3 regions of the Arthrobacter sp. DualSoilB13 genome follow, and region 2 is predicted to be linked to each of the others. Evidence: riboswitches for the same ligand, from Rfam matches in the RefSeq annotation. Region 2 holds a riboswitch; each other region holds the start of a gene.

What was found. Region 2 has a riboswitch for thiamine pyrophosphate ahead of thiO (glycine oxidase ThiO). Riboswitches for the same ligand answer to the same signal wherever they lie in the genome.
Region 1: another riboswitch for thiamine pyrophosphate. It lies ahead of thiD (bifunctional hydroxymethylpyrimidine kinase/phosphomethylpyrimidine kinase); the one in region 2 lies ahead of thiO (glycine oxidase ThiO).
Region 3: another riboswitch for thiamine pyrophosphate. It lies ahead of thiC (phosphomethylpyrimidine synthase ThiC); the one in region 2 lies ahead of thiO (glycine oxidase ThiO).

Annotation. Positions count from the first base shown of each region.
Region 1 covers NZ_AP035865.1:2,392,359-2,402,355, reverse strand. Annotated here, with positions in the region: gene ileS (isoleucine--tRNA ligase) at 1-255, shown strand, start outside; gene ACZ5J0_RS10980 (bifunctional folylpolyglutamate synthase/dihydrofolate synthase) at 259-1,620, shown strand; gene ACZ5J0_RS10975 (DUF4233 domain-containing protein) at 1,622-2,074, shown strand; gene ndk (nucleoside-diphosphate kinase) at 2,116-2,535, shown strand; gene ACZ5J0_RS10965 (vitamin K epoxide reductase family protein) at 2,616-3,284, opposite strand; gene ACZ5J0_RS10960 (Rne/Rng family ribonuclease) at 3,757-6,945, shown strand; TPP riboswitch at 7,129-7,227, shown strand; gene thiD (bifunctional hydroxymethylpyrimidine kinase/phosphomethylpyrimidine kinase) at 7,218-8,762, shown strand; gene rplU (50S ribosomal protein L21) at 9,161-9,469, shown strand; gene rpmA (50S ribosomal protein L27) at 9,531-9,794, shown strand; gene obgE (GTPase ObgE) at 9,949-9,997, shown strand, end outside.
Region 2 covers NZ_AP035865.1:2,834,271-2,844,267, reverse strand. Annotated here, with positions in the region: gene ACZ5J0_RS13025 (DNA-methyltransferase) at 1-467, opposite strand, end outside; gene ACZ5J0_RS13020 (DEAD/DEAH box helicase) at 476-2,188, opposite strand; gene ACZ5J0_RS13015 (RNB domain-containing ribonuclease) at 2,466-3,950, opposite strand; gene ACZ5J0_RS13010 (TM2 domain-containing protein) at 4,066-5,025, opposite strand; gene ACZ5J0_RS13005 (ferritin-like fold-containing protein) at 5,182-5,850, shown strand; gene thiE (thiamine phosphate synthase) at 5,873-6,550, opposite strand; TPP riboswitch at 6,578-6,696, shown strand; gene thiO (glycine oxidase ThiO) at 6,689-7,957, shown strand; gene thiS (sulfur carrier protein ThiS) at 7,954-8,190, shown strand; gene ACZ5J0_RS12985 (thiazole synthase) at 8,194-8,994, shown strand; gene ACZ5J0_RS12980 (hypothetical protein) at 9,147-9,449, opposite strand; gene ACZ5J0_RS12975 (DUF3107 domain-containing protein) at 9,487-9,711, opposite strand; gene ACZ5J0_RS12970 (TetR/AcrR family transcriptional regulator) at 9,762-9,997, opposite strand, start outside.
Region 3 covers NZ_AP035865.1:2,492,133-2,502,129, reverse strand. Annotated here, with positions in the region: gene ACZ5J0_RS11505 (MFS transporter) at 1-649, opposite strand, end outside; gene ACZ5J0_RS11500 (ammonium transporter) at 925-2,259, shown strand; gene ACZ5J0_RS11495 (P-II family nitrogen regulator) at 2,256-2,594, shown strand; gene ACZ5J0_RS11490 (glucose-6-phosphate dehydrogenase) at 2,684-4,222, opposite strand; gene ffh (signal recognition particle protein) at 4,253-5,833, shown strand; gene ACZ5J0_RS11480 (alpha/beta fold hydrolase) at 5,902-6,624, shown strand; gene thiC (phosphomethylpyrimidine synthase ThiC) at 6,607-8,445, opposite strand; TPP riboswitch at 8,441-8,548, opposite strand; gene ACZ5J0_RS11470 (amidohydrolase family protein) at 8,632-9,714, shown strand; gene ACZ5J0_RS11465 (VOC family protein) at 9,793-9,997, shown strand, end outside.

The sequences.
Region 1 (9,997 bases), 440 kb from region 2:
ACCGAGGTCACTGCTGAACTTGCAGCCGAGGGGCTGGCTCGTGACATGGTCCGCGCCATCCAGCAGGCCCGCAAGGATGCCGGGCTCAACGTGAGCGACCGCATCCGCACTTCCGTGGAGGCCGGGCAGGACGTGGTGGATGCCTTGGAAGCCAACTCGGAGCTCGTCAAGACCGAAACGTTGACGTTGGAACTGGAAGTCCTGTTGGCCAGTGTCGACGAACCGCAGGTCACGGTCGCAAAGGCAGGTGCCTGATCCATGTCTGACGAATTCTCGGTTGAAAGCGTCTATGCAGAACTCCTGGGCCGTGCCCCGGAAAACAAGATGGAACCGCGCCTTGCTCCCTTGTTCCGTGCCATGGACGTGCTGGGGGAGCCGAACAAGGCTTACCCGATCATCCACATCACGGGCACCAACGGCAAGACGTCCACGGCCCGCATGATAGAAGCTGGACTTCGTGCCCACGGGCTGAGTACCGGCCGCTACACCAGCCCGCACCTGTCCAAAGTGACTGAGCGCATCAGCATTGACGGTGAGCCGGTGCCGGATGCGACCTTCGTGCGTATCTGGGACGAGATCCGTCCTTACCTGGAAATCGTGGATAGCGAACTGGTTGCCGATAACCAGCCGCGGCTGACCTACTTCGAATGCCTAACCATCCTGGGCTTCGCGGTGTTCGCCGACCAGCCTGTTGATGTTGCCGTCATGGAAGTTGGCCTTGGGGGCATCACCGATGCCACGAACGTCGGCGACGGCCAAGTCTCAGTGATCACGCCGATCTCCTTGGACCACACGGATCTTTTGGGTGACACCACTGAGGACATCGCCTACGAGAAGTCCGGCATCATCAAGCCGGGCGGCTTCCTGGTGAGCGCCGCTCAGCCGGTGGACGCTGCGCAGGTCCTGTTGGAGAAAGCCCGGGAAGTGGATGTGCCGTTTCGCTTCGAGGGCGTTGAATTCGGGGTGGAGTCCCGTAGCGTTGCAGTGGGGGGCCAGGTCCTGACTATTCAGGGCCTTGCAGGACGTTACGAAGACCTGCTGCTGCCACTGCACGGCGCCCACCAGGCTGAGAACGCGGCTGTGGCCGTTGCGGCTTTGGAAGCATTCTTTGGCGGAGGAGAGAAAGAACTCGACGCCGATGTACTCAGGGAAGCCTTTGGCACCGTGACGTCACCTGGCCGGCTCGAAGTAGTGCGCACTGCGCCCACCGTCGTGGTGGACGCTGCGCACAACCCTGACGGAATCCGCGTCTCCTCCGAAGCAATCCAGGAGGCCTTCAGCTTCAGCAAGCTGGTGGTTGTAGTTGGAGTTCTGCGGGAAAAGGATGCCGAGGAGATCCTCAAGACCCTCAAGGAGTCCCTCGGCGGACTGGCCGAGGAATTCTGCTTCACCCAATCCAACTCGGCCCGCGCCGTGCCTGCAGCCGAACTTGCCGAACTCGCCGTCGACCTCGGATTCGGCGAGGACAACGTTCACATCGCCGAGAAGTTGGACGATGCCCTGGAGTGGGCTGTGGAACGCGCTGAATCCAACGATGACCTTGCAGGCGGCGTCCTGGTGACGGGTTCCATCACCGTGGTGGCCGAAGCAAGGATCCTGCTCGGAAAGGCAAGTGCCTAACATGGCGAAAATGACCAAGGCCCAGCGGGAATGGCGGCCCGGCATGCCCAAGAAGCGCCGGTCCACCAAAGTAATGTTCGCTTCCACCGTGCTCCTGCTTGAAGCGTTCGTCGCGTTCTTCGGTACCCTGGCGGTTTTCGGCTTGAGGCGCGGGGAAGTAGATCCGGGCATCATTTTGGGTGTCGGTATAGCACTGACGGTGGTGCTGGTTCTGGCCTGTGCCGTGCTCTCGAAGCCGTGGGGCATCGCCCTCGGCTGGGGGCTGCAGCTGGTGCTGATCCTCACAGGCTTCGCCGAGCCCACCATGTTCATCGTCGGGATTCTCTTTGCCATTTGCTGGTGGTACGGGATCAGGACGGGCATGAGGATTGACCGTGAGGTGGCACAGAGGGACCGCGAGCAGGCCGAATGGAACGCGGCCCACGGTGACGAAGCTGGCACTCAAACCCCGTAAACTGGCTGGGAAACCACCGAACACATCACATTGGAGCATCTGTGAGCATTGAACGGACCCTTGTCCTGGTCAAGCCTGACGGCGTCGCCCGCAACCTGGGCGGAACCATCCTCGCCCGGATCGAAGCCAAGGGCTACACCCTGGCGGAGCTGAAGAAGGTCAACGCGACCCGTGAGCTGCTTGAGCAGCACTACGAGGAACACGTGGGCAAGCCGTTCTATGAGCCACTGGTTGAGTTCATGCTGAGCGGACCGGTCATCGCAGCGGTCTTCGAAGGCCACCGCGTGATCGAAGGCTTCCGCTCGCTGGCCGGAACTACGGATCCCACGACGGCTGCGCCGGGCACCATCCGCGGTGACTTCGGCCGCGACTGGGGCCTGGCAGTCCAGCAGAACCTCGTCCACGGCTCGGATTCAGTCGACTCTGCCGAACGTGAGATCAAGATCTGGTTCAAGGGCTAAGCAAAGCCCTTCGGGAAAAAAGTTAAGGCCAATGTTCTTCGTGAACATTGGCCTTAACTGTTTTACGGCGAGTGGTGGTTCTACGCTGTGGACGGCACGAAGAGGTGCATGAAAGAGAAGAAAATAGTGGCGATGACGGCCACATACAGCAGGGCAACGATGATCCAGCCTGAACCGGACAGCAGCTTGACCACTGCGGGTGGCGCCTTGATGACCCCGCTGGTGACGTTGCGGATGGTCACCCAGACGAAAAGCGGGATCATGGCGGCCCACACCACCATGCAGAACGGGCACAGAACATGGATTGCGTAGAGGGCCTGCGACCACAGCCACACAACAAAGGCGAACCCGAGGGTCACGCCGGCTTGGAGACCCAGCCAGTAACCCCGTGAATACTTAGCTCCGGCGAGGATGCCCATGGCCGTAGTGATGATCACAGCAAAGGCGACGATGCCGATGAACATGTTAGGGAAACCGAACACAGAGCTCTGCGGTGTCTGCATCACGGCACCGCAGGAGATAAAGGGATTTACATCGCACACGGTTACATGGTTGGGATCCTTGAGCACCTCAAGTTTCTCCAGTACCAGGGCTCCGGACGCCAACCATCCAATAACACCGGTGATCAGCAACAGCCAGGCAAAGGGCCTGTCCCGGACCGTCGCGGGAAGGGAGTCCTGAGGGGTGGACATGTCCTCCACATGGACTGTGGCTTGATTGGCCAGGTTTTCCCTGGCGGTGCTTGGCATCGTGGATGTGGTCCTTTTCGACAAATGGCCCGGCAAGCCGGGAAGGGCTCTTGGGAGGATTGTAACTCCGAAGACTGGGCGCCGCCCCCAGCTTCGCTGGCGGAGTACCGCGACACAGCGGCCTTCGCCGCGAATGTGCAGGGGTGTGAGAGAATGAACATGGCCGGACGTCGATCCACATTCGACACCCGGTCCGGTGACTTTGTTCCCAAGACCGCCAGTATGAGCTGGGCATGCCCGGATCACGTGATCCTCGGTGGGCCCGCCATGACAATGGACGGCACCTGGTTGTGGCAGCAGAACAACGGGTTCCAGAATAAAGCCGCCGGCCTTCCAGGGCTGCCGCACCCCAATGCTGGTGCGAACCGGGAGGCATACTGCCGACTTCTGTCAACGCCTGCGGGTTTTGACAATATTTGCTCCACTGGGCGCCGGATGTGGCGGCGTCGCTGGGGCAGGAGTGTTGCCACATATGGATAATGACCAGGTTGTAGCCGTTAATGACGAGGCAGCTCCCGCGGAAACTGCGGAAGCGCCCAAGAAAGCCACCAGGACCCGGCGCAAGGCAGCGCCGAAGGTTGCTGCTGACGTAGAGGCGCCTGCGGCTGACACGCCGGCGCCGGAAGCGACCCCGGAGGCCACCAAAGCGCCGGTGCGCCGCACCCGCTCCCGCAAGAAGGCAGAGCCTGCCGAGCCTTTGCCCGGTTTGGGGGATGACGCCACTGCCGCGCCCGAAGCCGCCGCAGAAGCCGCGCCCGAAGCGATGGCCGAACCTGCCCCCGAAAAGCCGGTCCGCCGCCGTCGTACCGCCAAGCCCAAAGCTGAGGTAGCCGAGGCACCCGCAGCTGCGGAAGCCGTGGCGGACAGCACGACGCCGGAAAAGGCCTCCCAGCCCGAGGCACCTGCCGCTGAAGCAGCTGCTGACGAGACTGAAGCCCAAGCCGCCACCGAGGAACCCGCCGAGGAAGCCGCTGCTGCCGCCTCCACATCATTGTTCATGGAGCCGGTTTCCATCACGTCCATGATCTTCCAGGCCCCGGACCTCACCACCGTTCCCCGCGTTGCCCCGGTTGAAGAAAAAGCCGAGGAGCCCGAAGAAGAAGCCGAAGTCCCTGCCGACGGCGAGCTGGAAGACGCTGGTAGCCGTCGTCGTCGCAGAAGCCGGGGCCGCCGTGGTCGCCGCGGAACCGAACGCGATGAGAACGAGGCCGAGGACGGCACCGAGACTGACGATGAAGAAGCGCCGGCACCTGAAGCCCTTGAGGAAGGCGTGACGTCTCGTCGTCGTCGCCGTCGTCGTCGTGGAGACCAGGATCTTGAACTGACGGGCGGCGCGGATGATGATCCGCCCAACACGGTCACCCGCGTCCGTGCCCCCCGCCCCATCACCGAGACAGCTCCGTCAAACCGCGTGACGGGTGTCAAGGGCTCCACCCGGTTGGAGGCCAAGAAGCAGAGGCGCCGTGAGTCCCGGGAGACCGGCCGCCGCCGCCAGGTCATCACCGAGGCCGAATTCCTTGCCCGCCGCGAATCGGTGGACCGTCAAATGATCGTTCGCCAGCGCGACGACAGAATCCAGATCGGTGTCCTGGAAGACGGTGTGCTCGCCGAGCACTTCGTGTCCAAGACCCAGCAGGACTCCCTGATCGGCAACGTGTACTTGGGCAAGGTCCAGAACGTGCTGCCGTCCATGGAAGCTGCTTTCGTGGACATCGGACGCGGCCGCAACGCCGTCCTGTACGCCGGTGAAGTCAACTGGGACGCGGTCAACCTCGAAGGCCAGCCGCGCCGGATCGAGAACGCCCTGAAGTCCGGAGACTCCGTCCTGGTTCAGGTCACCAAAGACCCCGTGGGTCACAAGGGTGCCCGCCTCACCAGCCAGATCTCCTTGCCCGGCCGCTACCTTGTGTACGTGCCCGGTGGTTCCATGACCGGCATCTCCCGCAAGCTGCCCGACGTCGAACGCAACCGACTCAAGCGCATCCTGAAGGACCGCCTGCCGGAAAACGCAGGTGTCATTGTCCGCACAGCCGCTGAGGGTGCGTCGGAAGAAGAGCTGACGCACGACATCAACCGTCTGCGTGCCCAGTGGGAAGGCATCGAAGGTCAGGCCTCCTCCACCAAGGTCCTTGCCCCTGAACTGCTGTACGGCGAACCGGACCTCACTATCAAGGTGGTCCGTGATGTCTTCAATGAGGACTTCTCCAAGCTGATCGTCTCCGGTGACGACGCCTGGGACACCATCGAGGCATACGTAACCTACGTTGCCCCTGATCTGGTGGGCCGCCTCGAAAAGTGGACCAAGGATCAGGACATCTTCGCTGCATGGCGCATCGACGAGCAGATCCATAAAGCCCTGGAACGTAAGGTCTTCCTCCCGTCCGGTGGTTCGTTGGTCATCGACCGTACCGAGGCCATGACTGTGGTGGACGTCAACACCGGCAAATTCACCGGCAGCGGTGGAAACCTTGAAGAAACGGTCACCAAAAACAACCTTGAAGCGGCCGAGGAAGTGGTGCGCCAGCTCCGTCTGCGCGACATCGGCGGCATCATCGTCATCGACTTCATCGACATGGTCCTCGAATCCAACCGCGACCTCGTCCTGCGACGCATGGTGGAGTGCCTGGGCCGGGACCGCACCAAGCACCAAGTGGCCGAGGTGACGTCCCTGGGCTTGGTCCAGATGACACGTAAGCGCATGGGCACCGGCCTTCTTGAGGTATTCGGTGAGCAGTGCGAGCACTGCGCCGGCCGGGGCGTTGTCACGCACGACGAGCCCGTTGAACACCGGCGCGCCAACGTGGTGGCAGCCGAGCAACACCGCCCGCACTCCGAGGTACAGCAGCCCGCTGCACGGACGGAACGCAAACGCCGCCGCGGGAAGGATGGGGGACAGGCCGTAGCCGAAACCCCTGCACAGGTCCATACGACGACGACTACCCCGGTTGCCCCCGCGACCCCGACTGAACCGCAGGATCCTGCCCGGCAGGCCAAGGCGGAGGCCACCAGGGCTGCCCTGGCAACCATTGCCGCTGCGGCGCACGCCGCGCACCTGCACGACGACGAAGTTCACCGTGCAGAAGAGCAGGCACGGGCGGCCGGCCAACACCAAGGGACGGCCGACGCCGGATCCGGAACCTCAGCCGGCAACGAAGCGGGGGCATCAGCACATGAAGCCGCCAACCGCGATGCAGCCGCCCAGGAAGCCAGGTCCACTCCGGTCCTGCGCTTCGGCGGAGAAGAAGTTGCGTTGCCGTTCGTGGAGCATCACGAGGAACCGCAGGCAAACAAGCCTGCCATGAGCCTGGACCTCCTGGCGGAAGCGTTCTCCCACCTTGGCGCCGCTCCGGCATCTGAGGAACAACCCGCTCCGCTGGCCGTACAGGAGCCTGCTGTGGCCCGGAAGGCTGACGCACCGGCGCGGGTTGAGCAAGATCCTGAGGCTTCGGCATCTCCGCGGGGTCGTCGTGGTCGTCGCAACCGCAGTGCCAGCCGGGCTCAGGGTGCGGCCAATGAAACCAGCGTCGAGCACCATGTGGTGACGGCCTCGGCCCCCCAGGGCTCGTCCCATGAGGCAAAGGCGCCCGTGGAGCCAGTCAAGAAGGCGCCGGCCTCCGAGCCCATCATTCTAGGAGTCGGGGTTCCAGCCTCGGAGCTTTAGTCACGGCCGAGCCGCTCTCCGCGGCCAACATCGGCTGAAAGGGCCCTGCGCTACCTGCCTCCGGCGGTAGCGCAGGGCCCTTTCGCGTTGCCTTGAATCCTTGGCGGGGGACGCGTTCCACGGTCACATCCGGGCTCCCGGATGGTTCGGTACCTGCAGCACCAGGCTTCCCGGCTAGGCTAGGGGACTGACACGGGGTGCCGGGCGATGGGCCCGGCTGAGATCCAGACCCGTTGAACCTGTCCGGTTAGCACCGGCGAAGGGATGTCCTCATGGCTGCATCACTACATTCATCTGTGTACCCGCTCCACTCGGTATACCCGCTGGACGCTCACACGTCAGCCCGCCAGGTCCCGCGCGTTCTCACTATTGCCGGTTCGGACCCTTCCGGCGGTGCCGGAATTCAGGCGGACCTGAAGAGCATTGCAGCGTTGGGTGGGTACGGCATGGCTGCCATTACGGCTCTCACCGCGCAAAACACAGTGGGGGTGAGCGCAGTCCACGTCCCTCCGGCGCATTTCCTGCGTCAACAACTGGAAGCAATTAGCGGCGACATCATCGTTGATGCCGTCAAGATCGGAATGCTCGGCGATGCTGCCGTCATTGCCCAGGTCCGGGACTGGCTCGAAGAGGTGCGCCCCGCCGTCGTGGTTCTTGATCCGGTGATGGTGGCCACCAGTGGCGACCGGCTGCTGCGGGAGTCCGCGGAGAATGCCCTGCGTTCACTGCTACCCCTGGCCCACCTCATTACTCCCAATGTTCCTGAGCTTGCCATGCTGCTGGGGGAGCCTGAGGCAGCAGACTGGGCTTCGGCACTGGAGCAAGGCAAGCGGCTTGCTGCGGAGTACGGAAACACAGTTCTGGTCAAGGGTGGCCACTTGCCGGGCCCGGAATGCCCGGATGCCTTGGTGAACACCACAGGGCTTTTGTCACGGGATGTTGTGGAGGTATCAGGTCCCCGCGTGGCGACGCGCAACAGCCACGGAACCGGTTGCTCTCTTTCGTCCGCCCTGGCCACCGTCCAGGCCCGCACGGGCAACTGGGAAACATCACTGCGGGAAGTAAAGCCCTGGCTACTCGGAGCTTTGACAGCCTCGGCGGAACTCCAGGTAGGCCGGGGGAACGGTCCGGTGCATCACTTCCATCACCTCCAGCGAGCGTCAGCCCCGGGCGCCTTCGCTGCGGCTTTGTGGGAGGCGGCCGTTCCGGAACTCGAATCCATTCATGGACTTCCCTTTATTCAGCAACTCCAATCCGGCGAACTCCTTGAACGTGATTTCACTTACTACCTCGCCCAGGATGCGATCTACCTCAACGGGTACTCCCGGGTCTTGGCACGTGCCGGCGCCCTGGCCCCCACGGAAGAAGAGCAACTGTTCTGGGCCAGGTCATCGCAGCAATGCCTGGAGGTAGAGTCGGAGTTGCACAGGACGTGGCTAAGCAGCCGTGAAGCGCCGACCGCACTGGGGCCGGTCACCAAGTCCTACGTGGACCATTTGCTGGCAACGTCCGCTTCCGGCAGTTACGCCGTGGTTCTCGCCGCAATACTTCCTTGCTTCTGGTTGTACGCGGAGGTGGGGCGGCAGCTCCATGCCAATTACCTGAATGCGGGCGCCGCGGCGGACCATGCGTATGCCGACTGGCTGACGACCTACGCTGACGAGGACTTCGCCGCGGCAACGCGGAAAGCGATCAGCCTCACGGATGCTGCGGCGGTCGCGGCTTCTGATACGGAGAGGGCCGCGATGATGGAGGCCTTCACCCAGTCCTGCCGTTACGAGACCGCATTCTTCGATGCTCCCAGGCTGTTTGCCTGAGTTTGCCGGGCGTCACTTTGGCAGGGTTCCCTTGGGCGGATTCGATGCGATTGCGGGGACACTTCCGCGCGTCGCTGGCCGAATCGCGTTAATCTCGCGCAAACACGGTAGGCTGTATGGGCACGGTGCCGGGAGAGTCCGTATCAACTGGTGACGCAAGTCACGAGGTAGCCTCCGGACTCGGCCTCATTTGCAGACGAAGGTCAAACTAGCGTAATCTTGATCTTCGGTGCTTACGCCAACACTTGGGTTATGCCCCTTGGAATTGTTCATGGGATGACTCGCGGGCTTCGATCAGAAGTCCACGGCGTTGAGGCACAGCGCGAACCAGGCCTGATTCCGGTTCAAGGTTCCGCACGCAAATTTTGTAATAAACGTCGAGAGAAGTGAGTACCCAAGTGGTGTACGCGATTGTCCGCGCAGGCGGCCGCCAAGAAAAAGTTTCCGTTGGAGACTACGTAACGCTGAACCGCGTCCCCGGTGGAGCCGGTAGCACGCTTGAGCTGCCCGCATTGCTCCTGGTTGACGGCGACAAGGTCACTTCCGCTGCTGCGGAACTGGCCAACGTCAAGGTCACGGCTGAGATCCTCGAAGACCTCCGTGGTCCGAAGATCGTCATCCAGAAGTTCAAGAACAAGACCGGCTACCGGAAGCGTCAGGGTCACCGTCAGGAACTGACCAAGATCAAGATCACCAGCATCGCGTAACTTTCGTTACCGCTGTTCAGGTTTTTCAGTTTCCCCAGAAATTTAGAGGCAGGCATTTCACATGGCACACAAAAAAGGCGCGAGTTCCACTCGCAACGGTCGTGACTCCAACGCTCAGTACCTGGGCGTCAAGCGTTTCGGTGGTCAGGTAGTTTCCGCTGGCGAGATCATCGTTCGCCAGCGTGGAACCCACTTCCACCCGGGTGCAGGCGTCGGTCGCGGTGGCGACGACACCCTGTTCGCACTGCAGGCCGGTGCGGTTGAGTTTGGTACTCGCCGCGGCCGTCGCGTAGTGAACATTGTTGCTGCTGCAGCTGCAGAGTAACAACAAGTTCTGAACCGGTGGAGCGGGCCAAACGGCCCGCTCCACCGTTCTTTTAACCGCATTACAATCGACTAGGGCGCCGTAGCGCACTGGTTTTTGCAACAGCGCTGGCAACAGCAACAAACGCTGTAAGACAGCAACTGAGGAGATCCACGTGGCGAGCTTTGTAGACCGGGTAGTCCTGCACGTATCCGGCGGAACCG
Region 2 (9,997 bases):
TGCTTGGTGGGCCAGCGGTTCTTGGCCCGGGCGCCGTAATCGTAGGCCCAGATGATCTCGTTGAGGAAGCATTCCCGGCCGAAGATGGCATCGAGCATGACCTTGGCGTAATGAACCTCGCGGTAATCCAGGTGCAGGTACAGTGTGCCGTCGTCGGACAGCAGCCGCCAGGCCTCCACGAGCTTGGGCTCCAGGAAGGACCAGTAGTCGCTGAAGGCGTCGTCGTAGCTGTGCAGGGCGCCCTTGATGGTGTCGTAAGAGCGGCCTTTGAAGCCGACGCGGTCGCCGTCGCCGTCCGCGTTGCGGACCATGCGGGTTTCCTGGCGGCGTTGGACCCGGCCCGTGTTGAAGGGCGGGTCCACGTAGATGAGTGTGAAGGCGCCGTCCGGCAGCGTAGGGAGGAATTCCGCGTTGTCCGCGTGCACCACCAAGTTGCCGCCGTCCGGCGCCCAAACAGATTCAGTCATTGAGGTTTTTAGGCCTCGGTGCTACCGGACTGGGCAGCTGCGGTCTCACCGGAAACCACTTCGCCGTTGCGGCGGCGCGTGCGGGTCCGGCGCGTGCGGGCCGGCTTTTCTGCGTTGTCTGCGGTGGCAGTGCGGGTTTCCGATGCACCGGCAGCGGGGGCTGTCTCACCATCAGAGGTACGACGGCGGCGCGTACGGTTGCGGCCACCCTCGCCCTTGGATCCGCTGGACTCGGCGTCGCCGGACCTACCGGAGCGTCCACGACCGCCATCACGACCGCCGTCGCGCTTGCCGTCACGTCCGCCATCGCGGCCTGAGCCGCCGGAGCGTGCATTCTTCTTGCCGGTTTCGCCGAGGTCCTCGAGGACTTCGGCGTCAACGCCGGCGAGGACGCGCTTGTTGCGCGGCAGACGACCCTTGGTGCCCTCGGGAATGTCCAGATCCGTGTACAGGTGCGGCGATGAGGAGTAGGTTTCAACGGGCTCGGGGACACTGAGTCCCAAGGCTTTGTTGATCAGGCCCCAGCGAGGCATGTCGTCCCAGTCAACAAACGTGACGGCGGTGCCCTTGTTGCCGGCGCGGCCCGTACGTCCAACGCGGTGCAGGTAGATCTTTTCGTCCTCCACGCACTGGTAGTTGATGACGTGGGTAACGTCATCGACGTCGATGCCGCGGGCTGCGACGTCGGTGGCCACCAGGACGTCAACCTTGTTGTTGCGGAACGCGCGGAGGGCCTGTTCACGGGCGCCTTGGCCGAGGTCGCCGTGAATGGCTGCAGCCGCGAAGCCGCGGTCCACGAGTTCCTCGGCAACCTTTGCGGCGGTGCGCTTGGTCTTGGTGAAGATGATGGTTCGGCCACGTCCGCGGGCCTGCAGGATGCGGGCCACAACCTCGGTCTTGTCCATGCTGTGCGCGCGGTAGATGAGCTGGCGGATGTCGCGCTTGGTCAGGCCTTCATCATTGGGGTCGGCTGCCCGGATATGGGTGGGCTGCGTCATGTAACGGCGAGCCATCGCGATCACGGGGCCGGGCATGGTTGCCGAGAAGAGGAGGGTCTGGCGGACTGCGGGGGTGCCGGCAATCAGGGTTTCCACGTCCGGGAGGAAGCCAAGGTCCAGCATTTCGTCGGCCTCGTCAAGGATGACCATTTTGACGTTCTTGAGGCTGAGGTGCTTTTGCTTGTAAAGGTCGATCAACCGGCCGGGGGTGCCGACAACGATTTCCACGCCCTTCTGCAGGGCATCAATCTGGGGTTCGTAGGCACGGCCGCCGTAGATGGTGGCGATGCGGGCGTTGCGCTTGCGTGACGCGGCCTGGAGGTCGTTGGCTACCTGCACGGCAAGCTCACGCGTGGGGACGATGACCAAGGCCTGCGGTGCGCCCGGGACAGCGAGCTTGGCGTATCCTGCATCATCCCTCCCGGCGACGCGCTGGAGGGCGGGGATGCCGAAGCCCAGCGTTTTTCCGGTACCGGTTTTGGCTTGGCCGATGATGTCGTGGCCGCTCAAGGCGACCGGCAGGGTCATGGCCTGGATCGGGAACGGGTGTGTGATTCCGGCGTCGGCCAAAGACTCAACGATGTCGGCGCGGACGTTGAAATCAGCGAACGACTTCTCTTCGATCTCGTGGGGCGTCTCATCCGAGATGATCGTTTCCTCGGGTTCGATGGATTCGGTTCCGGTGGAGTCCGTCAGGACTTCGTGGGTATGCAATTCACTCACAGGGAGTTTCCTTATTCATTTAGGCATTGGCGCTGCATGCTCAACGGGGCGGTAGAGCCGTACCGGAGCACGAACGGGCGCGCAAGCAAATCCAGTGGAAGCCGATCGCGGGCTATCTAAGTACTGGCACTGGTGACCAGTTGGTACATCTCAAGATCGCGTAGGGGCGGGCTTGTTGAGTTCAAAAATTAACTGAATCAACGACCGGGCATCCATTACTACACGCCCAGTCTATCCTCTGAGGGCCGGAAAGCCCGGATCGCCGCATGAACGCCGGTCAGGGCAGCAGCTCGAACCTGATTTCCCGGCTGGCAATGTCGGCCTTGAGCAACCGCACCCGGACTGTGGTTCCGGACTCCATTTCTCCGTCACACCGGGCGGTAACCGCGGGGTCTGCTATCTGTATGACGCCGAAGGGCCCGTTGCCGTTGCTGCTGCCGTTGCCGTTCTTTGAGCTGGATCCGTTGGAGGGTTTGGATCCGGAAATGACGACGGCGTCGAATTCCTGGCCGATGTGATTGGCCACCAAGGCTGCTTCCACGGTGTCCAGTGCGGCGCGCTCAAGGCGTCCGGCCAATTGGTCTGAGGAGGCCATGATCTCCGGCAGCGAGGGGAGTGCTTCCCGGGCCCATTGCGGGATGTCGTGGTTGTTGCTGAGTGCTTCGCAGATCACCAAGACAAAGCGATCGATGAGCCGCCGCAGGGGTGCGGTGGTGTGCGCATACGGAGCCCCGATGGCTGCTTGGATGACCTCCGCGGGCACCTCACCGTCAAAGGGTGTGTAACCGGCGCCCCTGAACAACATGCCGGCAGAGTGCAGGATGGCCAACTGTTTGGGATCGGATGCGTCCAAGGTCCGCAAATATTCGCCATAGGATACTTGGCCGTCCCAGGGCTTTCCGAGTGCAGAAGTCTGGCGCTTGAAATGGAGCAGGGATCGATCGTCAGGTGCCGGCATGGTGCGCAGTATCCCCACTTTGCCATCAAGCATCATCTGAGCTGCGGCCATACCGGTCATGAGGGATATCTGCGCGTTCCAGTCCTCAACCGGCAGCGACGGCGCAGCGACGATCCTGTACCCGCCGCCGTCGGTGGCTTGAACTATTTCCTGTTCCGGCATGTTCAGGCTTGCGCCCCCACGTTGCCGCTCCAGCTCAACGCGTTTGAGCCCTACTTCTTTGAGGAGCTGCAGAACGGGTGGGGCCGTACCGTCGTCGAGTTGCTGTTGAGCGCCCTTGTAGCTCAGTTTGGCCCTGCTGCGCACGGCAGCCCGGGCAACGGTGACCGTCTGAACTTCGGCTTTGGCATCCAAGTCAAAACGCCACACGAAAGCACTGCAATCCTGGTTGGCAAGCAGGCTGCCGGCGTTCTCGCTGATAACTTCCGGATGCAACGGGATCCGCCCGTCAGGAGCGTAGAAGGTTTGTCCGCGTTGACGCGTTTCTGCGTCCAACGCCCCACCCGGAGCCACGAAAGACGGAACATCGGCGATTGCGTAGAGGACCGTGTAACCGTTACCGGTGCGGTCGATGAACAGGGCCTGGTCCAGGTCGGTGGATGTCGCCGGATCGATAGTCACAAACGCTATGTCCCGCAGGTCCTGTTCCGGAAGCTCGAGGGCGTCTACGGCCTGCTGTGCTTCTTCCACAGCGTCTTCAGGGTATTCACCGGGGAGTTCCAGCTCTGTCCTGAGAGCGGCAAGGGCCGCGGCGAGCTGGTCCGATGAGTCGTCGACGTTGGGTGCTATCCGATGATGTGACACGAAATTCAGGTTAGCCCGAAATGGGCCGATAGTCTTGGACGCGCTAGCGAAGGAACCCGCCGTCCATGAGGGACGGCGGGTTCCTTCTTTGAGCGCGTAAGCCTGTCCGGGTGGGTTATTGACCGGCCGGAGGTGTCAGCGTGAAGGTTGCGGCCTCATCGCCATAGACATCAGTGACCACGATCTTGGTGGGGCCGTTCTTGATGTCGAACGCGATCACTCCCTGTTTGACCTCCCCCGTGGCGACGCTCCCCATCGGCAGGCTGCCCAGGTCCTCAGTGAGGAACAGCAACTCACCTTCTTTTCCGTCAGCGTCGAAGGCCTGGAAGTTCGTTGAGGAAGCGAAGCTTGTCCCCGTCAGTGTCTCCCAGGACACCTCCACCACGAGGAACCCCCCGTTGGCGGGTTTCATGTACGACATCGAGGGGATTTCGTTGGTGTAAAGAGAATCGACCACGCCCACCTTTACCTTGGTGCTGTCATCAACATCCACGGTGAAGGAGTTCGCCTCGTTGGCAGTGCCAGGCGAGGGCACCAGGGGCCCTTGACTGGCGGAAGGGAGCGGTGCAGCAGGTGTGGTTCGTCCCTGCTGGACTGCAGCGGCGAAGAGGTTGAAAGACAGCACAGTGGACACAATTCCCACGATCACACCAGCGAACCAGACGACGATGGTGATGATCCACGCCTTCTTCTTGTTCTCCAGGTAGCCTGCCAGCGGCCTGCCCTCTTTGTCCCGGGCGTTTCCTGTCAAGGTGATGATGAGGTCCACAATGGACCAGATGCCGAAGCCGCCGGCAGTGAGCAGCTTCGCGATTCCGGTACCAATCTTGCCCAGATAGAAGCGGTCCACACCCAAGCCACCCAGAAGCAGCGCCAAAATCCAGGTGGTCATGAAGGACTTGGCCGGAACCGCCCCGCCCGTAGTTCCATAAGGGCCTGAAGCCGGTCCGGGTTGGTAGCCAGGCTGTGCTCCACCTTGGAACTGGCCGCCGTAAGCATAAGGCGCGGCCGGGACCTGCGGAACTCCTGATCCGGCATCGTTTTGGGGCGCGGGCGGGTAACTCGGGTGACTCATGGAAATTCCTTCAGTGAAGTGGGTGCGAGGAGGAGGACGGGCGGTATGCAGGGCACATGGCAGTCAACTCACGTCGAGCCAGCCTAGTAGGAACGAGGCCGGAAGCAGAACGCAAACCCCGGGAATCTCATGCCCGGCCAGGGATAGGCTGGGTTCATGGGCATATCCCCGGACGCCGCAGCCTCTGCCAGGGAACTCTCAGCGGAGTTGCTTGGAGCCATGGCCTATGGCGAGCTGTCTGCTTTCGGACGGCTCTCGCTGGACTCCCGTTATGCTCCCACCCTTCATGACAGGTCAGTGCTGGCGAAGATCGCTGTGGGTGCCTACGGCAACTTCGCGCTCCTCAGCGATCGATTGGTGGAGATGGGGGTCGACCCCGAACATGCGATGCTGCCGTTCCAGCGTTCCTTCGACCATTTCCACGAGCGCACCAAACCGGGAGACTGGTTCGAATCCGTCATGAAGGCCTATGTGATCGACACTGTGTCGTCGGACTTCTACAGGGCTGTCGCGATGTTCCTTGACCCACAAACGCAGCATTTTGTTGAACGGGTGGCTTCCCCCGATCAAGCCACTGAAGTCCTTCGGGTTCTGCTGAGGAGGGCCCTGAGTGATGACCCACGCCTGGCATCGCGCCTTGCACTGTGGGGCCGCCGCCTGGTGGGAGAGGCCTTGACGCAGGCGCAACGCGTCGGCATGGAGCACCCGCGGCTGGGCCCAACGCTGAGAAGCGGAGGGGACTCGCGTGCTGAGGTGAAACGGCTGACGACGGAACTCGCCGGGAAGCATTCCCGCCGGATGACGGGCCTTGGCCTGACAGCGTAGACGCCGGCCAGCTCAGGACCGGCTAGGGCTCAACGGTGTCCAACGCCTGCAGCAGCGACTTCGCTGCCGCCGTCGGGTCTGTTGCCTCCGTGATTGCGCGCACGACGACGATGCGGCTGGCCCCCGCGGCGACTACCTGTTCAACGTTGCTGTGGTCGATGCCGCCAATGGCGAACCACGGAAGTGTCGTCACGTCGCCTGCACGTTTCTGTGCCTCTGCGGCATATGTGACCAAACCCGGACCCACAGCCGCGCGCCCGGGTTTGGTGGGCGTTGCCCAGACCGGACCCACACAGAAGTAGTCCAGTCCCAAGGGGCCTTGGGCGGTAGCAATTGCCGCGTCGATTTGTTCCGGTGTGTGGGTGGAAAGACCGATGCCGGTGACATTCGGCAGGAGTGTGCGGGCGGCCGTCAGAGGCAGGTCCTTCTGACCGATGTGGAACACGGGAGCCCCGGAAATACTGGCAACATCGGCCCGGTCGTTGACAGCCCACAGCCGTCCGTGCCGTTGTGCGACGCTCCGCAAAACGGCCAGCATTTCAAGCTCCTCGGCAGCTTCCAGCGTCTTGTCGCGGAGCTGGATGATGTCCACACCACCGGCGAAAGCGGCGTCCACAAAGTCTTCAAAATCGCCCTGCCGTTGACGGGCATCAGTGCACAAATAGAGGCGGGCAGAGGCGAGGGCGTCAGGCTGGGTCATGGAAACCAGAGTAGTTCCTCTAAACTGGGCACGTACTGCGGGAGCCGCGACATTCGTCATATGACTGTCCGGCTGAGAGGGCTTCAGCGCCGACCGCTTGACCTGATCCGGCTAGTACCGGCGTAGGGAAGGAAACCAATGGCAGATCCCCGCCATACCCCCATCCAGGCAGACGTGGCCGTCATTGGCGGCGGCATCATAGGCCTGGGCATCGCTCATGAAGCCCGGCGACTTGGCCGTTCAGTGGTGCTGATCGACCCCGCCCCGGCCTCGGGCGCAACGTTCGCCGCCGCCGGAATGCTTGCACCCGTCAGCGAACTGCATTACCAGGAGGAAGACCTCCTGGAATTGATGATTGAGTCTTCCCGGCTGTGGCCCTCCTTCGTGGACAGACTGCACTTGGGGGGAGCGGGCAGCGGATACCGCACGACGCCCACCCTCGCCGTGGGTGCCGACGCAGCCGACCGCAGGGCGCTCGCAGACCTCAGGAACGTACAGCTCGCAGCTGGCTTGGGAGTCGAACCTCTTGCCCTGCGGGACGCGAGGAACCGCGAGCCGCTCCTTAGCCCGCAGATTTCCTGCGCTTTCGACATTCCCGCCGACCACCAAGTGGATCCGCGAAAGCTCGCCGCGTGCATCCTGGCTGGATTGGCTAACCATTCGCCTGACGACGCCTCCTGGGTGCCCGGGGCCGATGACGGATTCGCCGTTCTTTCCCCGGCGCGCGGTGTGCTGCGGGATGGCGGGCGGGTCACCGGAGTGGAACTCGAATCCGGAGTCGTGGTCCTTGCCGCGGAGACTGTGGTGGCCAACGGGCTGGGGGCATCCCACGTGTCGGGGCTCCCTGAGGGACTGACCCTTCCAGTGCGGCCGGTCTATGGCGACATCCTCCGGCTTCGCGTCCCCGAAAAGCTCCGGCCCTTGGTGACGTCCACTGTTCGGGGGATGGTTCGAGGCGTTCCGGTTTACATCGTTCCCCGGGACGACGGAACCGTGGTGATCGGAGCGACGCAACGCGAAGACCGGTTGTCAGCGACTTCCAACGCAGTCTCGGCCGGCGGCGTCTATCAACTGCTGAGGGATGCCCAAACTCTGGTCCCCGCAGTGGCGGAACTGGAACTCCTTGAAGCAACTGCCCGCGCCCGCCCCGGCACTCCGGACAACGCCCCCCTGCTTGGACGGGTCAGCGGTCCCCACGGCGACATTGACGGCTTGGTGATCGCTACAGGATTCTTCCGCCACGGTGTACTCCTGACTCCCGTAGCCGCCAGGATCGTGGGCGAACTCATCAACGGATCCAAGGACCCTCGATGGGCTCCGTTCCTGCCTGATCGCTTCGCGGGCAACGCTTCAGTTCCCCAAGTACTCACACCAGCAGCACACGCTCCCACCAAGGAAACAGCATGAACATCAAACTCAATGGAACTGATCACGCAGTCTCCGATGACGCATCCGTCAGCACTCTGGTCACAGCGATCACGGGCCGCGCCTTGGACCCTCGCGGTCAAGCGGCCGACGGCGGCAAGCTGGGAGTCGCGGTCGCACGTAACTCCGAGGTGGTGCCCCGCAGCCAATGGGCCGTGACGGCGCTGGCCGACGGAGACGAACTCGAACTCGTAACAGCAGTCCAAGGAGGCTGAACCATGACAACAGCAAACATTGACGGTCGAACCACTGATGTGCTGGCGATCGACGGCGTGGAATTCGGTTCCCGACTCATCATGGGCACCGGAGGCGCGCCGAGCCTTGATGGCCTGGGATCAGCGCTCCTGGCTTCGGGGACCGAGCTCACCACCGTAGCCATGCGGCGCTACTCACCCGCCGAAACGGGATCGCTGTTCCAGCTCCTGGTGGACCACAACATCCGGGTACTTCCCAACACTGCGGGCTGCTTTACTGCCAAGGACGCCGTGATGACCGCTGAACTGGCCCGCGAAGCGCTGGAGACAGATTGGGTGAAGTTGGAAGTCATCGCCGACGAACACACGCTCCTGCCCGACGCCGTGGAACTGGTGGATGCAACGGAACAACTGGTGAACCGGGGCTTCAAGGTTTTCGCCTACACAAATGACGATCCCGTGCTCGCGCTCAGGCTCGAGAACCTGGGTGCCACCGCCGTCATGCCCTTGGGATCACCCATTGGAACCGGCCTCGGCATCCTGAACCCACACAACATTGAACTCATCGTGTCCCGGGCCTCCGTACCCGTGGTCCTCGACGCGGGAATCGGAACCGCCTCCGATGCCGCGTTGGCCATGGAGCTGGGCTGTGACGCCGTCCTGCTGGCCACCGCTGTAACCCGGGCCCAGAACCCGGTGCAGATGGGGGAGGCCTTCAAGCACGCTGTCATCGCCGGTAGGCTGGCGCTGCAGGCAGGCCGGATTCCCCGGCGGGAGCACGCGCTCGCGTCCTCGGCGATGGAAGGCCGGGCAGAGTTCCTCTGATCTGAACCTCGGAATGTGGCAGCCGGGCTCGGCGACGCATTTCAGAACGACAACCTCGGCGCACACGCGGCGTCGTGCGGGGCTTAAGTCGTGCCGGGGCTTAAACAGTAGTGACCGCCACCATGGGGTGACGGTCACTACTGTCTAAGGTTCTAAAGCCGCAGCGCCTTGGTGAGGGCCGCAGTATCGTGCTGGGTCCTGGTCCGGCCGAGAAAGAGCACCACGGCAACCGCCGCGGCAGTGCCGAGCACAATAGGCAGGACCCACGGAATCCACGTTGCGCCAGGCTGGTAGCCCAATCCGGCGCTGATGAACGCGATCCAACTCAGCGTGCCCACAGCTGCTGAGACACCGGCCGGCAGCGCGATCCCGTACTTGCCGTGCCGCTTGTCGTTAGCCCACACAATGAAACCGGTGGCAATGGTGGCCAGAACCACCACGACGAGAGAAAGCATGAAAACTCCTTAGCGGACGACGAGACGTAGGAAGACCCTAGAGAGCGCCGAAGCCGACGCGCCGGGTTTCCTCGGCGCCGATTTCCACGTAGCCCAGCACGTTGCCGGGAACAATGACCTGTCGGCCCTTGTCATCAGTGAGGCGAAGCTCGGAGCCTTTGGTCACGGCCTCAGCCACAATCTTGGCGACGGCGTCGGCATCCAGGGAGGATTCGAGCACGATCTCACGGCCAACGTTCTGAATGCCGATCTTTACTTCCACAGCAAGGCCTCCAAGCCAATCAAGTGTTAAGTCAGTCCTCTATTTGTAGCCTAGGACTCTTTGGGGAATCGACTGATTCCGCGCCAAGCTAAACGATAGATCAGATCGCTGGCCACATCGAGGTCCAGGTTTCCGTCCGTTTCGAGCCAATATCTGGCGCTGACCTGAGCCATTCCGGCCAAACCACGGCCAAGAAGCTGCGCTTCCAGAGGGGGCAGCTTGGTGTCCTCGGCAATGACACGGGCCACGGCGTCCGCGAACGTCTTGTTGAAAGTCTCCAAACGCG
Region 3 (9,997 bases), 340 kb from region 2:
CTTCCTTCACGGTCATTGCCGGGGCAGGAGCGGTGTCCTCGGCCGTGTTGCCTTCCCCGCTAAGCATGGTGCGTACCACCAAGGCAGCTACCAACAACGCTCCGGCGTAGGCAAGGAAGGGCACCCGGAGGCCAAAGCCTGCCAGCAAGCCGCCCACTACCGGCCCCAGGACGCTTCCAATCAGGAAAGCCGAGGCGTAAGCACCGGAGACCCGTCCCCGCCGTTCGGGTGGTGCGAGTCGGATGAGTAGTCCCATGGCGGCAACGGTAAACATCACTGAGCCGGCCCCGCCTAGCCCGCGGAAGATCAGCAGTTGCCAATAGTCCTGGGCAAAGGCGCAAGCCGCCGTGGACACCGCTACGATCAGCAGGCCTGAGACGTAAACGTTCCGTTCGCCAAACCGTCCGATCAGGGCGCCCCCCGCCGGGGCGAAGACCAGCCTCATGAAGGCGAAGATGCTGACGATCACCGCGGCAGCCGTAGCGCCGACGTCGAACGTTGTGGCGAATTGCGGCAGAACCGGGGCCACCAGGCCAAAGCCCAAGGCAATGAGGAACGCCGCGGCCAACATCACTTTGATGTCGCGCGGAAGGGGAGTCTTGTCCGGCCTGATCCTTTGGGCTTTGACGGATCTGGGCGACTCGGTCATACGGTGCTGGTCCTTCGGTGGGATTCACGGTGGTATTTCTGGGGCAAATGAGGTGCATGTGGTGCCAAACCGGATTTTTCCGGTGAAGTCCGACGCCTGAAACATATCCGTAACACCGGGGATATGCACCATTTACGTTGGGGAGGTTGTTGTAACGAGCCCGCAATGTAAAACCTGCGCAGGTGAAACACGGCGGCACAAAACTCTTAAGCAGGACGCAAACGGCGTCAGGACAGCGGTTGAACCGCAGATCTAGCAAGAGAGGAACGTGCACCATGGAACTTACCGCAGGTCACGTATGGGTCATGGTGGCGGCGGCGCTTGTGCTGTTCATGACACCTGGTCTGGCATTTTTCTACGGCGGCATGACACGCGCCAAGGCAGCCCTGAACATGATGATGATGAGCTTCATCTCCATCGGCATTGTGGGCGTCGTCTGGGTGCTCTGGGGTGCTTCGATGAGCTCCGGCGAAGGCTTCATGCAGATTGTGGGTAACCCCTTTGCTGCCTTCGGTCTTGCCGGGGTGGAAACCACACCCGACGCCATGATCAAGATTGGTTACGCGGCAACCTTCGCCATCATCACGGTAGCCCTTATCAGCGGCGCGATTGCTGACCGCGCCAAGTTCGGCGCCTGGAGCATCTTTGTCCCTGTATGGGTCACCCTGGTTTACTGCCCGCTGGCCTACATGGTCTGGGGTGGCGGGTTGTTCGGTCCCGAAGGTGCGATCGGCAAGGCCCTCGGCCCGGCCATTGACTTTGCCGGCGGCACCGTAGTTCACATCAACGCAGGTGTAGCGGCACTTGTCCTGGTGCTCATCATCGGCAACCGCCGCGGCTTCGGTAAGGACCCGAACCACCGCCCGCACAACATCCCGTTCGTGATGCTCGGTGCTGCAATCCTCTGGTTCGGCTGGTTCGGTTTCAATGGCGGCGCAGCTACAACCGCTGAACAAGCGGGCCTGATTTGGATCAATACCCTGGCGGCCCCTGCAGCAGCCATGATCGGCTGGCTCATCACCGAACGCATCCGTGACGGCCACCCGACGTCGCTCGGCGCGGCATCCGGTGTGGTTGCCGGCCTGGTAGCTATCACCCCGGCCTGCGCAAACGTGGACCCCATTGGCGCCCTCGGCCTGGGTGTAGTTGCCGGTGTTGCCTCTGCCTTGGCAGTCGGCCTGAAGTTCCGTTGGGGCTTCGATGACTCCCTGGACGTTGTAGGCGTCCACCTCGTTTCCGGCATCATCGGCACCGTGGCCCTTGGCTTCATCGCCAAGTCCACTGACGGCGTGGGTGGTGGCCTCTTCTACGGCGGCGGCATGGCACAGATGTGGGCACAGCTCGCAGCAGCCGGTATTGCGATTGCCTTCTCGGCCATCATGACGGCCATCATTGCCTTCGCCATCCACAAGACCATGGGCTTCCGTGTCTCCACTGAGCAGGAAAACGTTGGCGTGGACCTCAGCCTCCACGCTGAGACGGCCTACGAGTTCGGAGTCAATGGCCACGGTGGCAGCTTCCAGCCGTTGCACAATGCAATGACAGGTAAGGCAGACACGGCAGCAGACGCCAAGACCCCCGCAGAAGGCAAGGAGAGTGTCCAGGCATGAAGCTCATCACAGCGATCGTCCGTCCCGAAAAGCTTGAAGCAGTCCGGGAAGGCCTCGAATCATACGGGGTCCAGGGCCTGACGGTCAGCGCGGCAAGCGGCTACGGCCGTCAGCGCGGCTACACCGAGGTGTACCGGGGAGCCGAGTACAACGTGGATTTGTTGCCGAAGATCCGCATCGAGGTCCTTGCCACGGATGAGCAGGCAGATGACATCCTGGATGTCCTCATCGCCAGCTCAAACACAGGCCGCGCCGGTGACGGCAAGGTGTGGACCGTGGATGTTTACGAAGCAGTCAGGGTCAGGACCGGGGAGCGCGGCGCAGCCGCAATCTAAGTCCCTGATGCAGCAAAGCGGGCCGGGTACCAGTCAAGGTACCCGGCCCGCTTGTGCTGTTAACGCTGTCTTGGATGTGCCATCAGTCTTTAGTCCACGACGCCGGTGGGCCAGTTCGCCGGCCCCGCGCTGCCGGCGCCGTACTCGTCCAGCGGGACGTCGCCTGCCTCCCAGGCGCGGAGGACCGGCTCGATGATCCGCCAGCAGTCCTCCGCGGTGTCGCCCCGAACAGACAGCAAGGGGTCGCCGTTCAGGATGCCTTCCAGCACCTCACCGTAAGGGAGCATTCCGGCTGCGCTGAGCTGCGCCACCAGACTTGCCCGGTCCAGCGTGAAAATGTCGCCGGGTCCGTTGACGTCGATGTCGAATTCCAGCACGTCGGGTCCGAAACCGATCCGCAGCTGGTTGGGGGAGTCCACGCCTGAGAATCCCTTCGGAAGGTGGGGGACAGGGCGGAAGGTGATCACAGCTTCCTTGCGTCGGCGTCCCAGGGCCTTGCCCGAGCGAAGGATGAACGGAACACCCTTCCACCGCCAGTTGTCGATCTCCACCCGGACTTCGGCCAGGGTTTCGGTATTGCGGGAAGGGTCTACACCCTCTTCGGCAGCGTAATCCGGAACTGTCCGTTCGCCGAGTGTTCCCGCCGTGTAGCGGGCGCGGCCAGTGGATTCGCTGTACGGAGCTTTGATGCTGCTGGCCCGCAGGACGGTTGCCACGGCGTCACGCAGGTCCCGTTCCTCGATGGTGGCCGGGGCGTCGATCGCCAGGAATGCCATGATGTGCAGCAGATGGCTCTGGATCATGTCCCGCAGGGCGCCGGCAGTGTCGTAATACCGGGCCCGGCCCTCCAGTGCCAGGTCCTCATCAAAAATGACCTCCACCTTTTCGATGTGGTCCCGGTTCCAGACGGGCTCCAGGAACCTGTTGGCGAAGCGTAGTCCCAGGACGTTCAGTACAGTGGCTTTACCCAGGAAGTGGTCCACACGGTGGATGTGGTCCTCGGGAACCAGCTCAGCAAGTGTTTTATTGAGCTCGTGCGCAGATTCTGATCCCGAGCCAAATGGCTTTTCCATCACCAGGCGCGTTCCAGGGGGTAGCTGATCCCGGTGGAGGACCTCGCAGGCCTTTTGGCTGACGTGCGGGGGCAGAGCGAAGTAGATGGCAATGGGCCCCTCCAGCTGCGCGAGCAGGTCCGCCAAGGGGCCGTCGGCGGTGACATCCACCTGATGGTATTCAGTGCTGGAGGCGACAGCAGCCACGTCAGCGCGACCCTCGGCATCGGCGGTAGCTGACGCCGCAGCGAAGGCGCCATTGACCCGCTCCTGCCACTGTTCGGGGGACCAGGGGTCAGAACCCGCCCCCACCAATCGCAGGCCGGGCGCCCGGCCGGTAGCCAGGAGTCCGGCCAGGCCGGGCAGAAGCAGCCGGCCCGTCAGGTCCCCGGACGCGCCGAGGATGAGCAACGTTTTTACAGTTGTTTTGCTGGTCACTGTGCCAGCATGCCATCTTGCAGGTGCGACTTGGTACCCTAGATAGTCGAGTCCCGTAGTCGAAACAGAATTGTTGGCTGAGGCAGGTTTGCCGGGGCAAGAATGATCAGGACTATGGCGTGCCGCATTGGCCGCCATTCGTAGACCATCGAAAGAAGTGCACGGCGCGTGTTCAATTCACTCTCTGACCGGTTGACAGCAACCTTCAAGAACCTTCGTGGCAAGGGCCGCCTCACCGAGGCTGACGTCGATGCCACAGTTCGTGAAATTCGCCGTGCCTTGCTGGATGCGGACGTTGCAGTTTCCGTGGTCCGCGAGTTCACAGGCCGCATCCGCGAACGTGCCCTCGGCGCCGAAGTCTCGGGAGCGTTGAACCCGAGCCAGCAGATCGTCAAGATCGTCAACGAGGAACTCAAGGAGATCCTCGGCGGCGAAACGCGCCGTATTCGTTTGGCCAAGACCGGCCCCACCATCATCATGCTCGCCGGCCTCCAGGGTGCCGGTAAGACCACTCTTGCAGGCAAGCTATCCAAGTGGCTCAAGTCCCAGGGCCACAGCCCCATGCTGGTGGCTTGTGATCTCCAGCGCCCCAATGCCGTGACCCAGCTCCAAGTGGTGGGACAGCGCGCGGGCGTCCCGGTGTTCGCTCCGCACCCCGGTGCAACGTCCGAGCTCGAGCACCCTGCGGGCGACCCCGTAGCCGTCGCCAAGGCCGGTGTTGAGGAAGCACGTCAGAAGTTGCACGACGTCGTGATTGTTGACACCGCCGGTCGTCTTGGCGTCGACGCCGAGATGATGGATCAGGCCCGCCGCATCCGTCAGGCGATCATCCCCAACGAAGTTCTCTTCGTTATCGACTCCATGATTGGCCAGGACGCCGTTAACACGGCGATGGCCTTCGATGAAGGCGTTAACTTCACGGGCATCGTTCTGTCCAAGCTCGACGGCGACGCCCGCGGCGGTGCCGCGCTCTCGGTCGCGTCCGTCACTGGTAAGCCGGTGATGTTTGCCTCCACCGGTGAAGGCCTGGATGATTTCGAGCTCTTCCACCCGGACCGTATGGCTTCCCGCATCCTGGACATGGGCGACGTCCTCACCCTGATTGAACAGGCCGAGAGGTCGTGGGACAAAGACGAAGCTGCCCGGATGGCGAAGAAGTTCGCTGATCAGGAAGACTTCACCCTGGACGACTTCCTCGCCCAGATGCAGCAAATCCGCAACATGGGCTCCATGAAGAAGATGCTCATGATGATGCCGGGTGCGCAGAACATCCGTCAGCAGCTGGAGAACTTCGACGAAAAAGAGATCGACCGCGTTGAGGCGATCGTCCGCTCCATGACTCCGCATGAGCGTGTTGCTCCGAAGATCATCAACGGCTCACGCCGTGCCCGTATCGCCAGGGGTTCCGGTGTGCACGTGTCCGAGGTCAATGGCCTGTTGGAGCGGTTCGCGCAGGCCCAGAAGATGATGAAGAAGCTCGCTCAGGGCGGCGGCATGCCGGGCATGCCCGGGATGCCTGGTCTCGGTGGTCCTGGCGGCGGGCGCAAAAACGGGAAGAACGCCCCTAAGAAGAAGGCTCGTTCGGGCAACCCCGCAAAGGCGGCACAGGAACTGCGCGACGCTGAGGCCAAGCGGGCCAACGCGGCCTCGGCAGCACCCACGGGCGCGGCTTTTGGACAGGGTGCCGCGGACTTCGATCCGTCGTCCCTGAATCTCCCCAAGGGCTTCGACAAGTTCCTCGGAAAGTAAGTAGTGCTTCCCAAGGAGCCGGGATTTCCGGCCCTTGGGATGTCAGAGCCGTGGAATAGGCTGAACCAATGCATAAGCAGCGCGTAGTCTTCGTTCACGGCCTGGGCAGTTTTGGTGCTGCGGCATGGCCGAAGCAACATGGAATGGCACTTGCTTACGACGCTTTGTTCCTGAGGCGGCACGGCTTTGACTCCATCGCAGAGCCCGTGGAATCCAATGTGGCAGCCGATGTTGCCATCGTGATCAATGCGTTGCGTGATTCGGCAGGTGGGCACGTGGTAGCCCACCAACAAGGCGCTATCTCTGCCATGCTGGCGGCCATTGAACGTCCTGATCTGGTGCACTCGCTGACTCTGGTGGAGCCCGCTTGTTTGTCGTTGACGGCTGAGCTTCCGGCAACGGGTTCCCACCGGGCCCTTATGGAACCGTTATTCGACGCCCGCATGCAACTCAATGACGCTGATTACCAACGTGAGTATTTCCGCAGGGCGTTTTCTGCCGAAACCGGAGGCCTGGACACTCCGGAAGCACGCCGTTCAGCCCGCCGGCTCAGACTCCAGGCGCCACCATGGGAGGCCCCGCTCCACATTGTTCCCGGGGTTCCCACTTTGGTTCTCACCGGCGGATGGGAGCCGCTTTACGAGGAAATTGCCGGCTACCTCCAGGAGACCGGTGCCCTTCGCCGCGTAGCAGCGGGAGGACACCGGCCCCAGGATTCGGTCGACGGCGACCAGGCTATCCGCTCGTTCATCGCGGATGTGGGCCGGGCGATGTCAGTTCAGGCCTCCTGAGCTGCTGCCTTGGTTCGCGGGGACGTGAAGCTGCGGCAGGTACACCTTTCCCCCTGAAGCCAAGAACTCCTCGCTCTTTTCGCGCATCCCGTTATACATTCCTGCGATTGCAGCCTGGGATTCTGCCGAACCGTATTCGTCGCGGATGTCCTGGCTGATGCGCATCGAACAGAACTTAGGTCCGCACATGGAGCAGAAATGAGCGGTTTTTGCCGGTTCTGCGGGCAGTGTCTCATCATGGAACGCTTCTGCTGTGACGGGGTCCAGGGACAAAGCGAACTGGTCCCTCCACCGGAACTCGAACCGTGCCTTGGAAAGTGCATCATCGCGTTCATGAGCGCCGGGGTGCCCTTTGGCGAGGTCAGCCGCGTGCGCCGCGATTTTGTACGTGATGACGCCAGTCTTGACGTCATCCTTGTTGGGCAGCCCCAAGTGCTCCTTCGGAGTCACGTAACAGAGCATCGCGGTGCCGTAGCGTGCAATTTCCGTGGCGCCGATGGCCGAGGTGATGTGGTCATAGCCGGGGGCGATGTCGGTAACCAGTGGACCCAAGGTGTAGAACGGCGCACCCTTGCACAGTTTCTGCTGGCGCTCAACATTCTCCCGCACCAGGTGGAAGGGAATATGCCCGGGGCCTTCCACCATCACCTGGACGTCGAACTCCCACGCCCGCTGCGTCAGCTCTGCGAGGGTGTCCAACTCGGCGAACTGCGCGGCGTCGTTTGCGTCCGCAATGGAACCGGGACGCAGCCCGTCTCCCAAGGAGAACGCGACATCGTACCGGGCAAAGATTTCGCAGAGCTCGTCAAAGTGCGTGTAAAGAAAGTTCTCCCTGTGGTGCGCCAGACACCAACCGGCCATGATGGACCCGCCGCGCGAAACGATGCCCGTGACCCGGTTGGCGGTCAACGGCACGTACCTCAGCAAAACGCCCGCATGGATGGTCATATAGTCCACGCCTTGCTCGCATTGCTCAATGACGGTATCGCGGAAGATTTCCCACGTCAGCTTGTTGGCCTCGCCGTTAACCTTTTCAAGGGCCTGATAGATAGGGACTGTTCCGATCGGGACAGGTGAGTTGCGGATGATCCATTCACGCGTCGTGTGGATGTCGTCCCCCGTGGAGAGATCCATCACCGTGTCAGCGCCCCACTTGGCAGCCCACTGCAGCTTGTCCACTTCCTCGGCGATGGAGCTGGTGACCGCTGAGTTTCCGATGTTGGCGTTGATCTTGACCAGGAAAGCTTTGCCGATGATCATTGGTTCGGATTCGGGGTGGTTGATGTTGTTCGGGATGATCGCCCTTCCCGCGGCAACTTCGCTGCGGACGAGTTCAACATCGCAGTTCTCCCGCAAGGCGACGAACTGCATTTCAGGAGTTACTACTCCCTGCTTCGCGTAGTACATCTGCGTGACAGTCCTACCTTCCACGGCGCGGCGCGGCACGGGTTGCGCGCCCTTCCACTCCGCTGACGCTGCCCCACGCCGGACCGCGGACTTGCCGTCGTCGAGCAGGCTCCGCTGCCGACCGGAATAGGCTTCCGTATCTCCGCGGGCTTCGATCCACGGTGCACGGAACGGCTCCAACCCCACCACCGGATCGCTGCCCGGGCCTGCTGTTCGGTAAACCTGCAAAGGTGGATTGGCTTGCCCGTTGGGGGAGGGCTCCAAGGCGATCGCGGTGACGGGGACGCGTATGCCGTTGTCCGGATCTTCCAGCCACGCCAACGAGTGGGACTGCAACGATTGCGTGACGGACTGTTTTTGGTCCATGCCGAACTGATTTTGGACAGGGCTGTGCTGTGTTTCTGCGGTGCTCAAGGGAATACTCACTTCCTTCGCCGGCATTACCCGGACAGGTTCAACGGTCGCAGACTGCATCAGTCCGATCTCAGCCCCTGCAAGGGCTCCCGTGTGGTCGTAGACGAAGCTACCACAGCTACGAACCACCGCCCAGTCACATGGTGGGAACCGGCTCTGCCATGCCACCCCGGCTACGCTTTTGCCATGGCCAACATCATCGAATTCAGTGGACCCGTGCTCGTCTCGGCGGACGAAGAGCGCCAGGGGCTATGGTCAGTGGACGGCACCTTGACGTTCCAGCGTCCCGCTTCTGCGCCGGACAGAGTGCTGGACGGTTGGGTCCTGCCGGGTTTGGTTGACGCTCACTGCCATGTCGGACTCGGTGTTGGAGGAGCCGTTGATGAGCACGCCACGCTGGCCCAAGCCCAAGCAGACCTCGACGCCGGGACGCTGTTAATCCGCGATTGCGGATCGCCCTCGGACACCCGCTGGGTACAGCAGCGATCGGACTTGCCCCGCTTGATCCGTTCAGGCCGGCATATTGCGCGGAGCCGGCGGTACCTCCGCGGCCTGGGGCATGAAATTGAGCCCGCTGAACTGGTTGAGACCGTACGAAAGGAAGCCCGGGACGGCGATGGCTGGGTGAAACTAGTGGGCGATTGGATAGATCGCGACGTCGGTGACCTCGCGGTTTCCTTCCCGGCCAGGACCGTGAAGGATGCCATCTCAGCGGCACATGATGAAGGTGCCAGGGTCACGGCTCACTGTTTCGCTGAGGACACCATTGACGACATGCTCGATGCCAATATCGATTGCATTGAGCACGCTACCGGTCTCCTCCCGAGGCACCTTCCCCGCTTGGTGGAGCAGTCGGTGCCGATTGTTCCCACGTTGGTCAATATCGCTACCTTTCCCGATATTGCCGCGCAGGCAGAGCCAAAGTTTCCGAAGTACGCGGACCACATGCTGCGTCTGTGGGAGCGTCGCCATGAGCGTTTGTTGTCGGCCTTCGAAGCGGGGGTTTCGATCTATGCCGGGACTGATGCCGGCAGCGTCATCAGGCACGGCCGGATTGCGGAGGAGATGAAGGAACTGCACGACGCCGGCCTTCCGCCGGCGGCGGTCCTGAACGCCGCATGCTGGGGCGCCCGGGCCTGGCTGGGAGCCGAAGGCATCAGCGAAGGGGCCAGTGCCGACGTCGTGCTCTGCAGTGAGGATCCGCGGCGTCAGCTGCGGACTATGGACGAACTCCGGCACATCGTCATTCGGGGGAACGTCGCGCGTTAGGAATAAATTGAAGCTTCAAGTAATTTAGATAACTAAGAAGGTGCCGATAAGCGGCCACCTCGGAACCGGGAGCTTCACATGACCTCATCATCCAGCCAGGATCTTCTGCCTGCCGAACTCACCATGGGCACCGTCATGCTCAAGGTGGGCGACATGAAGGTCATGAGTGATTACTACCAGCGGGCCCTTGGCCTGGACGTGGTGGCCGAGCAAGACGGCGGGCTGTATTTGGGGCGTGTCGGCAAGCCGGTCGTCCACCTCGCTCCCGCGGCTGGCCTGCAGA